DNA from 3 places in the Streptomyces sp. NPDC127108 genome. Region 1 is predicted to be linked to each of the others. Evidence: riboswitches for the same ligand, from Rfam matches in the RefSeq annotation. Region 1 holds a riboswitch; each other region holds the start of a gene.

Region 1 (3,267 bases):
ACGATCGTCGTGGCCTTCGCGTTGCTGTGGTTCCCGGCTGTCGCGCTCCTGGTGGACCGGCTCGGCCGCTGGCTGCGGGAACCCCGGGCGGCCAGGGCGATCGAGGGCGGCACCGGGGTGGCGCTCACGGCGCTGGGCCTGGCGCTCCTCGCGGAACCGCTGTTCACGTAGCCCGGTCAGCCGGACCGTCTGGTCGCTGCCGTCGCGCGACCGCCCACGGCAGCAGCCCCCACAGGCCACCGCACACCAGCAGCGTGGCCGCGGCGGCGAAGCAGGCGCCGGTGCGGCTCGCCGCCACGTCCACGACGAGCAGGACCGAACCGGTGAGCGCGAGGACCAGGACGGCGAGTCCGGCCCCGGCGAGCCGGGACGACACCTTGACGATGACCGGCTTCGCGCCGCGTTGGAACAGCCCCCGGTGCAACGCGGCGGGTGCGGTGAACAGCGCGGCCGCGAGGACGGCGAGCAGCAGCGTGGTCACGTAGGTGGCGCGCTGGAGGGAGTCGAGCGAGGGGAACCGGGGTGTGAAGGCGAGCGTGAGCAGAAACGCGAAGAGGAGCTGCACGCCGGTCTGGGTGACCCTCAGCTCCTGCAGGATTTCGACGAAGTTGCGGTCGGCGCGTTCCAGCCGGGTCTCGTTGCGGCCGTCGTCGCGGCCTCGGCTGTGGTCGTGCGCGGCGGTGCCCGCTGACGGGGGGCCGTCGCCTGGGGCGTTCTGGTGCATGCACTACGAGTATCCCGGGCCGACGCAAACCACTCCTCGCGTCGGCCCGGTGACGCCCGGACGGCGCTGCCTGCCCGAAGACAGCGCCGTCCGGGCGCCCAGGTCAGCGGACCCGGCCGTACCAGACGCTGTTCGTCCAGATCTTCTCCAGGCGGACCACCGTGCCCCGCTTCGGGGCGTGCCAGATCTTGTTCTTACCGGCGTAGATGCCGACGTGGTAGACGTTCCGACCGGAGTGGAAGAACACCAGGTCACCGCGGGTGCGGTTGCTCTTGGAGACATGGCGGGTCTTGTTGTACTGCTGCGCGGCGGTTCGCGGCAGCTTCTTGCCCACGCGCTTGTACGAGTAGAGCGTGAGTCCCGAGCAGTCGAACCGGTGCGGCCCCACGGCTCCGTAGCCGTACGGAGAGCCCTTCTTGGAAGCCGCGATCTTGAGCGCCTTCGTCCCGTGTGTGGCGGCCTCGGCCTCGGAGACGAGCCCGGGGGCCACGATGGTGCCGCCCACGGCGGCGAGCGTGAGAGCCGATGCCGTTCCGGCCCTCGTCAGCAACGACGGAACACGATTCAGCGCAGTCATGCGCAACCCTTCGTCAGCCGCCTGTGAAGGATGACCTGTCGGGTTCGGGCAGGCGAAGATGCCCGGTCGCGTCGCGACTTCACCCCAAGGGCCGGCCGGTTTCCCGGACGGCCCGCCTTGCTGGGTCCTCCACTCCTGCCGATGCACAGATGTCGACCGGTCATCCGGGTGGCGGCAGGACTCGGCGTCCGCCCGGACCGCCCCGCCGCTTGTGGCGGGGGCTTGTCGTCGGAAGGGATCTTCACCCGAGAGTGGCGAAAAAACCGAGCCGAATCGGCCGTATGTGAGGCTCCTCACGACTGACCCGTTCAGGTGGACAGAGCCCGAAAGGGGCCTGGGTCACAGTCGGAGACGATTGCCCGAACAGCGATGGAACGTCCGGTTCCGGGCGCCGCGTAAGGGAGTTGTGCAACTTCAGGGGCACACGCGTGCGAGTGTTTCCTACGCTGAAAGAGCTACCGCCTCTGGTCGCATCCCGGTCCGGGCCGGAAGCGGCTCGACGCCCGTCCGCGCGTCCGCACCCCCAACGGGCGGACGGCGCGGGCGCGCTGCGGCCGTGGCGCTCGGACGGGCATCCGGTGCGACGGCGCACCTCGGGTGCGCGGCCGCGAAGGAGGCGCGGCGGTTCGGCGCAGGGGGGTGTGCGGGACCGGCCGAATCGGCCTCGACCGCCCCGTCAACTCCTAGCAGAAACGCTTGGCCGACTCGCCGATTATGGGTGTGGTCACCCCGTCTCCTCACCTCTTGTTGCCTCTTGGCGGATGGGGCCCCGCCCTCGGCGGCTCGGTCAGCCACCCGTCGGCGGTGCCTCCTCGTCGACCGCGGGCGGCGGCAGGGCCACGCGCGCGGCACGTTGCTCGCCGTCCAGCGTGCGCAACGCCCGGGCCAGCGTCGCCGTGTGGACCTCGGCCTCGCCCCGCTGGTGCATCAGCGTCAGGGCGTCCCGCAACTCCACCGCCCTGCTGACGAGGGCTTGTGCGGCGCGCAGGCCGCCGTACGTGTGCTCCGCGCGCGCCGGGTTGATACGGCCGACCAGGTCCACCACCGCGAGATAGGCGTCGATCAGCTCGCCCTCGGCACGGGTCAGGGCGGGCAGCGGCGGCAGTTCGGGCAGCACCCGGGCCTCACCCGGCGGTCGCGGTCGTGGCGCCACGGTTCGGCACGATGCGGTCCACCAGGCCGAACTCCACCGCGGCCGCGGCGTCCAGGACGGTGTCGCGCTCGACGGCCGCCGCGATCCGCTCGGCGTCGCGCCCCGTGTGCCGTACGAGCATCTCCTCGAGGAGCGCGCGGGTGCGCCGCAGTTCCTCGGCCTGGATGGCGAGGTCGGTCGGCTGGCCCCGCAACGCCTCGGCGAGCGCGGGCTGCTGGAGCAGCACCCGGGCGCCGGGCAGGATCGACCGCTTCCCCGGCGTGCCCGCGGCGAGCAGGACGGCGGCGGCGGACGCGGCCTGGCCGAGGCAGACGGTCTCCACGTCGCAACTCGTGTACCGCAGGGTGTCGTAGATCGCCGTGGCCGCGCTGAACGAGCCGCCGGGCGAGTTGATGTACAGCGAGATGTCCCGGTCCGGCGCGAGGTACTCCAGGTGCAGCAGCTGCGCCATGACGTCGTTCGCGGAGACGTCGTCGACGGGGGTGCCGAGGAAGACGATCCGCTCCTCCAGGAGCTTGGAGTACGGATCCAGCGTGCGCAGGCCCGAGCTGGTGCGCTCGGTGAACTCCGGCAGGACATGGCGGGCGAACGGCTGCTGCATGGACGTGCCTCCCCATCTGTGCGGCATGCGTGCGGACGCACGGGCATGCGTGCGGGCGCCGTCGCCGGGCGACGGCCTCTGTAAAAAATGTACAGGACGTACATGACGTTATGATGGGGGCACCTCCTAGTGGTCATCAAGAAGTGCCAGGCCAGAGGGCATTCCTGGGGTTCGCTATTGGCAGATCTGTCACAGATCCTCACGACCGACTA
Region 2 (3,267 bases), on a different contig from region 1:
AGTAGATCGACTCGACGCGGACATTCGCGCCCGGCTTCGGGGCGTGGATCATCTTGCCGTCGCCGATGTAGATCCCGACGTGGCTGATGTCGTCGTAGAAGAAGACCAGGTCACCCGGCTTGGCCTGGGAGGTCGGCACGGTCGTGCCGACCTTCACCTGATCCCAGGTGGTGCGCGGCAGCGAGATCCCGGCGGTCTTCCAGGCCGCCTGCGTGAGCCCGGAGCAGTCGTAGGAGCCGGGCCCCGTGGCGCCCCACACGTAGGGCTTGCCCATCTGCTTCTCGGCGAAGGCGATCACCTTCTCGGCCTTGGCCGCGTAGCCGCTGCCCGCACCCGAACCCGAGCCGGACCCCGTGTCCGAGCCCGAGCCCGACCCGGAACCGCTGTCCGAACCGGAATCCGAACCGGACCCTGAGCCCTGCTCCTGCCCCTGCTCACGCTCCCGCTCGCGCCGCTCGGCGGCCTCCTTGGCCTTCCGCTCGCGCTCCTCCGCGGCCTGTTTGCGGGCCAGCTCGGCCGCCTTGCGCTTGGCGGCCTCCTCCTTGCGCTTCTCGATCGCCGCGAGCCGTGCCTTCTCCTCGGCGGTCAGCTTCGACAGGAGCGAGCGGGCCTCGGTCAGCTTGGTCTGGACGGTCTGCTTGCTCGTCCGGAGGTCGTCACGCGAGTCCTGCAGCGACTTCAGGCTCTTCGTGGCCTTGGCGCGCTGCTTGGTCGCCGCGACCTGCTGGGTCTGGTAGTCGTCGACGGCCTTCTTCTGGCGGCTGGTGAGCCGGTCCGCGAGATGGTTCTGGTCGAAGAAGCCCTTGGGGTCGTCGGCGAGCATCATCGCGGCGGTCTCGGAGACGGCACCGGTGCGGTACTGCGCGGCGGCGAAGGAGCCCAGCTCCTGCCGGGCCTCGTTCAGCCGGTCCGTGCGCTTGGCGACGTCGTCCAGGAGCCGGTCGGCCTTCTTGCGCTGTTTGTCGGTGCGCTCCTTGGCCGAGTTGTACTTCTGCGTGGCCACTCCGGCCTGCTGGTAGAGGTCGTCGACCTTCTTCTGGACCTCTTCGAGGCTCGGCTTGCCCGGCTCGGTGGGGGCGGACGGGGCGGCGTTCGCGCTCTGCGACAGCAGGGCCACCGACGTCAGGGCGGCCGTCGTGATGCCGAGGGCGGGGGTCGTGCGTATGAGGGCTGAGCGGCTGCGCGGCTTGCGGTGCGACGCCAAAGCTGGCGACTCCTTCCGTGGACCGCCTACCGGGTTAGCTGTCGGGTTCGGGCGGGTGCTTCGGAAGGCTGCCCTACTGTTCCGCACGTCGTACGGAACGGATTCACCCCAAAGAACGTGGTGGGTCCCCGGCTCCGAACACGTCGGACTCGGCGGAGGCCGCGCGTGACCGGCGGGGATCGCCGGTGGGGGGACGTGCGGCCCGCGCAGCACGCTAGCCAACTCCCGTGGCGCGAGGGAAGGATGATGTTCGATATGCCCGATACATTTTCGTGACTTCACGAGGCCCTTGGCGCCGCCTTGACGCGGACGGCCGGGGCCGTGGCGCAGCGTGACGCCCCGGGCGCGCAGCGCGGGCGTGGCCGGAACCGGGCGGGCTCCGGGCGGCCTCGCGGAACCCGGGGCGGGTTGTCAGTGGGGCCGCCTAGACTCGGGAGGCGATGAGCAGCCTCTTTGACGACAGCTTCCTGGCGGACCTCAAGCCCTCGCAGGGCCACGACGAGGAACCCCCGCCGCCGCCCGAGGACAGCGCTCCGGAGCCCATTCCGGACGACTTGTTCCAAGGGAGGTTCGACGCGCCCGCACCCCGGGACGCGTACTACCGGGACGGTGCCCCCCGCCCCGCGATCGACCCGGCGGCGCTGCTCGACGGCCTGAACGAGAACCAGCGCGCGGCCGTCGTGCACGCGGGCTCCCCGCTGCTCATCGTCGCGGGCGCCGGCTCCGGCAAGACGCGGGTGCTCACCCACCGCATCGCGTACCTCCTCGCGGAGCGCGGCGCGCACCCGGGCCAGATCCTCGCGATCACGTTCACGAACAAGGCCGCGGGCGAGATGAAGGAGCGCGTCGAGCAGCTCGTCGGCCCGCGCGCGGGTGCGATGTGGGTGTCGACGTTCCACAGCGCGTGCGTGCGCATCCTGCGCCGGGAGTACAAGAAGCTGGGCTTCACGTCCTCGTTCTCGATCTACGACGCCGCGGACTCCAAGCGTCTGATGGCCCTGGTCTGCCGGGACCTGGACCTCGACCCGAAGAAGTTCCCGCCGAAGTCCTTCAGCGCCAAGATCTCGAACCTGAAGAACGAGCTGATCGACGAGGAGGACTTCTCCGCCCAGGCGGCTGACGGCTTCGAGAAGACCCTCGCCCAGGCGTACGCGATGTACCAGTCGCGGCTCCGCGAGGCCAACGCCCTCGACTTCGACGACCTGATCATGACGACGGTGAACCTGCTGCGCGCCTTCCCGGACGTCGCCGAGCACTACCGCCGCCGCTTCCGCCACGTGATGGTGGACGAGTACCAGGACACCAACCACGCCCAGTACGCCCTCGTGCGCGAGCTGGTGGGCCCCTCCGGGGAGGGCGAGGAGCCCGGCGAGCTGTGCGTCGTCGGTGACGCCGACCAGTCCATCTACGCCTTCCGCGGCGCCACGATCCGCAACATCCTCCAGTTCGAGGAGGACTACTCGGACGCGACCACGATCCTCCTGGAGCAGAACTACCGCTCCACGCAGACGATCCTCACCGCCGCCAACGCCGTCATCGAGCGCAACGAGAGCCGCCGCCCCAAGAACCTGTGGACCAACGCGGGCGCGGGCGCCCGCATCACCGGGTACGTGGCGGACACCGAGCACGACGAGGCCCAGTTCGTCGCCGACGAGATCGACCGCCTCACCGACGCGGGCGACGCCAAGGCCGGCGACGTGGCGATCTTCTACCGCACGAACGCCCAGTCCCGTGTCTTCGAAGAGATCTTCATCCGCGTCGGCCTGCCCTACAAGGTCGTCGGCGGCGTGCGGTTCTACGAGCGCAAGGAAGTCCGCGACGTCCTCGCGTACTTGAGGGTCCTCGCCAACCCCGAGGACGGCGTCCCGCTGCGCCGCATCCTGAACGTGCCGAAGCGCGGCATCGGCGACCGCGCCGAAGCGATGATCGACGCCCTCGCGCAGCGCGAGAAGATCTCCTTCCCGCAGGCGCTGCGCCGCGTCGACGAGGCGTACGGCATGGCGCCCCGCTCCACGAACGCCGTACGGCGCTTCAACACGCTCATGGAGGAGCTGCGCACCGTC
Region 3 (3,267 bases), on a different contig from region 1:
CTGAATTCAGGACGGACCCTTTGCGTATCCGGCGCGCGTCTCTTCACGCGCCCCTTCGCGCACCTCTTTCGCGCACCTCTTGTTCTCTTGTTCGCGCGTCTCGTCGCATTCTTCGCGCGTCTAGCCGCACGCCTGATGACGCATATGAGGTCGCACGCCTGGCCGTGCATTCGGTCGCACACCTCACACGTATTCGGCGCGTACTCGAATCCGAAATGCAGGCAGCGAAAAATTCCGTCCGCGAACACGTATCTCTTTGTATACGGCGCCGCCGTTAATTCCGGACGCTCACCGTGTTGACGGCATGTTGCGAATCCCTCACACGTCCGGCGCGGGGGCCGATCCGCGGCCGGTGCGCCGCGGGGGTCCGTTCCGCGTGCAGCAGGGTGAGCGTACGGGCCCGCTCGGCGTCGCCGCGGGCCACGGCGTCGACAACGGCGGCGCGCTCGGACCAGGTCTGTGCGGGGGCGGCCTGGGGCTCCGTGACGTACATCCAGGCGATCTTGTGGCGGAGCTGGGTGAGCAGGGTGATCAGGCCGGGGCTCGATGAGGCCTGTGTGAGCGTCTCGTGGAACCAGCCGTCGAGCGAGCGGAGGTCCTCGGCACCGCCGCGCCGGGAGCGCTCCTTGCCGAGCCGGACGAGCCCGCGCAGGACCTTCAGATGGGCGTCGGTGCGGCGCTGGGCGGCGCGGGCGGCCGCCAGGGGCTCCAGGAGCGCACGGATCTCCAGGAGGTCGGCGGCGTCCTGCTCGGTGGGCTCGGCGACGCAGGCGCCCGCGTGCCTGCGGGTCACGACGAAGCCCTCGGCCTCCAGCGTGCGCAGCGCCTCGCGCACGGGGACGCGGGAGACGCCGTAGCGGCGGGCGAGCAGTTCCTCGGTGAGGCGCGTGCCGCGTTCGTAGACACCGGAGACGATGTCGTCCCGGATGGCCGTGCATACCGAGTGCGCGGGAATGCGCATGACGGACCTCCGCTTTAATGCCCGCGAAACGCGTTGGTCGACGCGTCGGCCGACGCGTCGAATGGCGCTCGTTCAACGACTCCATGGACCCTGCCGCCATGAACTCTATTGCAGAAGGCCGGATTTTCCGACGGGAGGCCGGAATCCATGGATATCTTTTGGCCAAAAGGGCGCGCATACGCATGAAAGCCCCGGCTCGGGTGAGCCGGGGCTTTCATGCGTCCGGGAGGGTCCCGGCATCAGGATTCAGACGTTGATGTCGGGATTCGGACGTCGGCGTCGGGATTCGGACGCCCCACGTCGGGGATCAGACGTTGACGCCGTGCGAGCGCAGGTACGCCACGGGGTCGATGTCGGAGCCGTAGTCCGCGCCGGTCCGGGCCTCGAAGTGCAGGTGCGGGCCGCTGGAGTTGCCCGTCGAACCGGAGAGGCCGATCTGCTGGCCCGGGGTGACCGTCTGGCCGACCGTGACGCTGAGGGACGACATGTGGCCGTACTGCGTGTACGTGCCGTCGTTGTGGCGGATCACGACGTTGTTGCCGTAGGCGCCGCCCCAGCCGGCCTCGACGACGGTGCCCGCGGCGACCGCCTGGACCTGGGTGCCGGACGCGGCGTGGAAGTCGACGCCGGTGTGGCTGCCGGAGGACCACATGGCCCCGCCGGTCTTGTAGCCGGTGGAGACGTAGCTGCCGTCGATCGGCGAGACGTAGGAGCCGAGGCGCTTGCGCTCGGCCTCGCGGGCGGCGCGCTCCTTGGCCTCGCGCTCCTTCTGGGCCTTCACCTTCGCGGCGGCCTCGGCCTTCCGCTTGGCCTCGGCGGCCTTGCGCTTGGCCTCTGCGGCATCGGCGCGGGCCTCGGCCTCGGCCTTCTTCTGCGCGGCGGCCTCGACGGCGGCGTGCTTCTGCGCGGCGGCCTGGGCGTCGATCTCGCCGGCCAGGGAGTCGCCGACGGAGATGGACTGGGTGAGGCCGGTGTGCGCGTACTCCGCGGAGCTGCCTTCGGCGGCGAGGGCCGGCGCGGCCAGGCCCGAGATGACTCCGGTGGTGGTGAGCGCGGCGACGCCCGCGGCGCTGGCGGTCGTACGCGAGATGCGGCTCGGACGGCGGTGCTTGCCGGTCGGGCGGGTGAACGCCATGAAGCGGCTGATCCTTTCCTTCCTTCTCGCCTACCGGGTTAGCTGACGGGTTCGGAGCAGGAAGGTCTCCTACGGGCTCCTCGCCTCGCGGCAAGGGGTCCGATTCACCCCAGGGGACGTGTGGGTCCCCGGCTCCCCTGGCTCGCGCCGTACGGGGACTCGGCGATGGCTGTCCGGTGCCGCGGACGCGGCGTACTGCCTGACGGACAGCCGGACCGACGCTAAACGCCTCATCTTTCAATCGACAAACGAATCAGGCCTTTTGTAGCGCACGCCACAGGCCAGACGAGCAACCTCCATGTCAATTCGGACATATGGCGGCATGCAGGGACCCCAGTGGCTTCCTGAGCCGCTGGGGTCCCTGTTCCCACGAGGCGTTGATGCCGCTATGTCCAGCTTTACGTCAGCAGCTCGCCGCGGCCTGTACGCCGCCTTGGACGCCGCCGGAACATCGCCGCATCGCCGCCGGCCGATCCCGGCAATCAGCCGGTGACCACCGTCACTTCACCGATGCCGAGCGCCTTGACGGGCTCCTCGATCTGCGCGGCGTCGCCCACGAGGACCGTCACGAGCCGGTCGTCCGGGAAGGCGCTCACGACGGCCGCGGTGGCCTCCACGGTGCCCGTCTGCGCCAACTGGCGGTACAGGTGGGCCTGGAAGTCGTCCGGCAGGTGCTGCTCGACCTGGTCGGCGAGGGTGGCGGCGACGGCCGCCGCCGTCTCGTACTTCAGCGGGGCGACGCCGACCAGGTTCTGCACGGCGACATCGCGCTCGGGGTCGGTCAGGCCCTCCGCGGCGAGCGTGCGCAGGACCTTCCACAGGTCGTCGAGGGCCGGGCCCGTGTTGGGGGTGTCCACGGAGCCGCTGATGGCGAGCATCGCGGCGCCCGTGGCCCCCTCCGGGGACGTGGGGGCGGCGGAGCGCAGCACCTGGGCGAAGGCACGCACTCCGTAGGTGTAGCCCTTCTCCTCGCGCAGGACGCGGTCCAGGCGCGAGGTGAGGGTGCCGCCCAGGCAGTACGTACCGAGGACCTGCGCGGACCACACGCGGTCGTGCCGGTCCGGGCCGACGCGGCCGATGAGCAGCTGCGTCTGGACGGCGCCGGGGCGGTCCACGATGACGACGCGGCCGCGGTCGTCGGCGGTCACCGGGGGCACCGGGCGCGGCTCGG

The links. Region 1 has a riboswitch for cyclic di-AMP ahead of ACFVHO_RS25760 (C40 family peptidase). Riboswitches for the same ligand answer to the same signal wherever they lie in the genome.
Region 2: another riboswitch for cyclic di-AMP. It lies ahead of ACFVHO_RS09635 (NlpC/P60 family protein); the one in region 1 lies ahead of ACFVHO_RS25760 (C40 family peptidase).
Region 3: another riboswitch for cyclic di-AMP. It lies ahead of ACFVHO_RS37185 (M23 family metallopeptidase); the one in region 1 lies ahead of ACFVHO_RS25760 (C40 family peptidase).

The regions. Positions count from the first base shown of each region.
Region 1 is NZ_JBHXTE010000032.1:80,446-83,712, forward strand. Features, by position in the region: gene ACFVHO_RS25750 (LysE family translocator) at 1-171, shown strand, start outside; gene ACFVHO_RS25755 (DUF6328 family protein) at 164-724, opposite strand; gene ACFVHO_RS25760 (C40 family peptidase) at 828-1,301, opposite strand; cyclic di-AMP (ydaO/yuaA leader) riboswitch at 1,305-1,469, opposite strand; gene ACFVHO_RS25765 (hypothetical protein) at 2,089-2,418, opposite strand; gene ACFVHO_RS25770 (ATP-dependent Clp protease proteolytic subunit) at 2,426-3,055, opposite strand.
Region 2 is NZ_JBHXTE010000009.1:55,547-58,813, reverse strand. Features, by position in the region: gene ACFVHO_RS09635 (NlpC/P60 family protein) at 1-1,204, opposite strand, end outside; cyclic di-AMP (ydaO/yuaA leader) riboswitch at 1,212-1,369, opposite strand; gene ACFVHO_RS09630 (ATP-dependent DNA helicase) at 1,645-3,267, shown strand, end outside.
Region 3 is NZ_JBHXTE010000065.1:34,551-37,817, forward strand. Features, by position in the region: gene ACFVHO_RS37180 (GntR family transcriptional regulator) at 275-961, opposite strand; gene ACFVHO_RS37185 (M23 family metallopeptidase) at 1,269-2,096, opposite strand; cyclic di-AMP (ydaO/yuaA leader) riboswitch at 2,110-2,271, opposite strand; gene ACFVHO_RS37190 (M16 family metallopeptidase) at 2,579-3,267, opposite strand, start outside.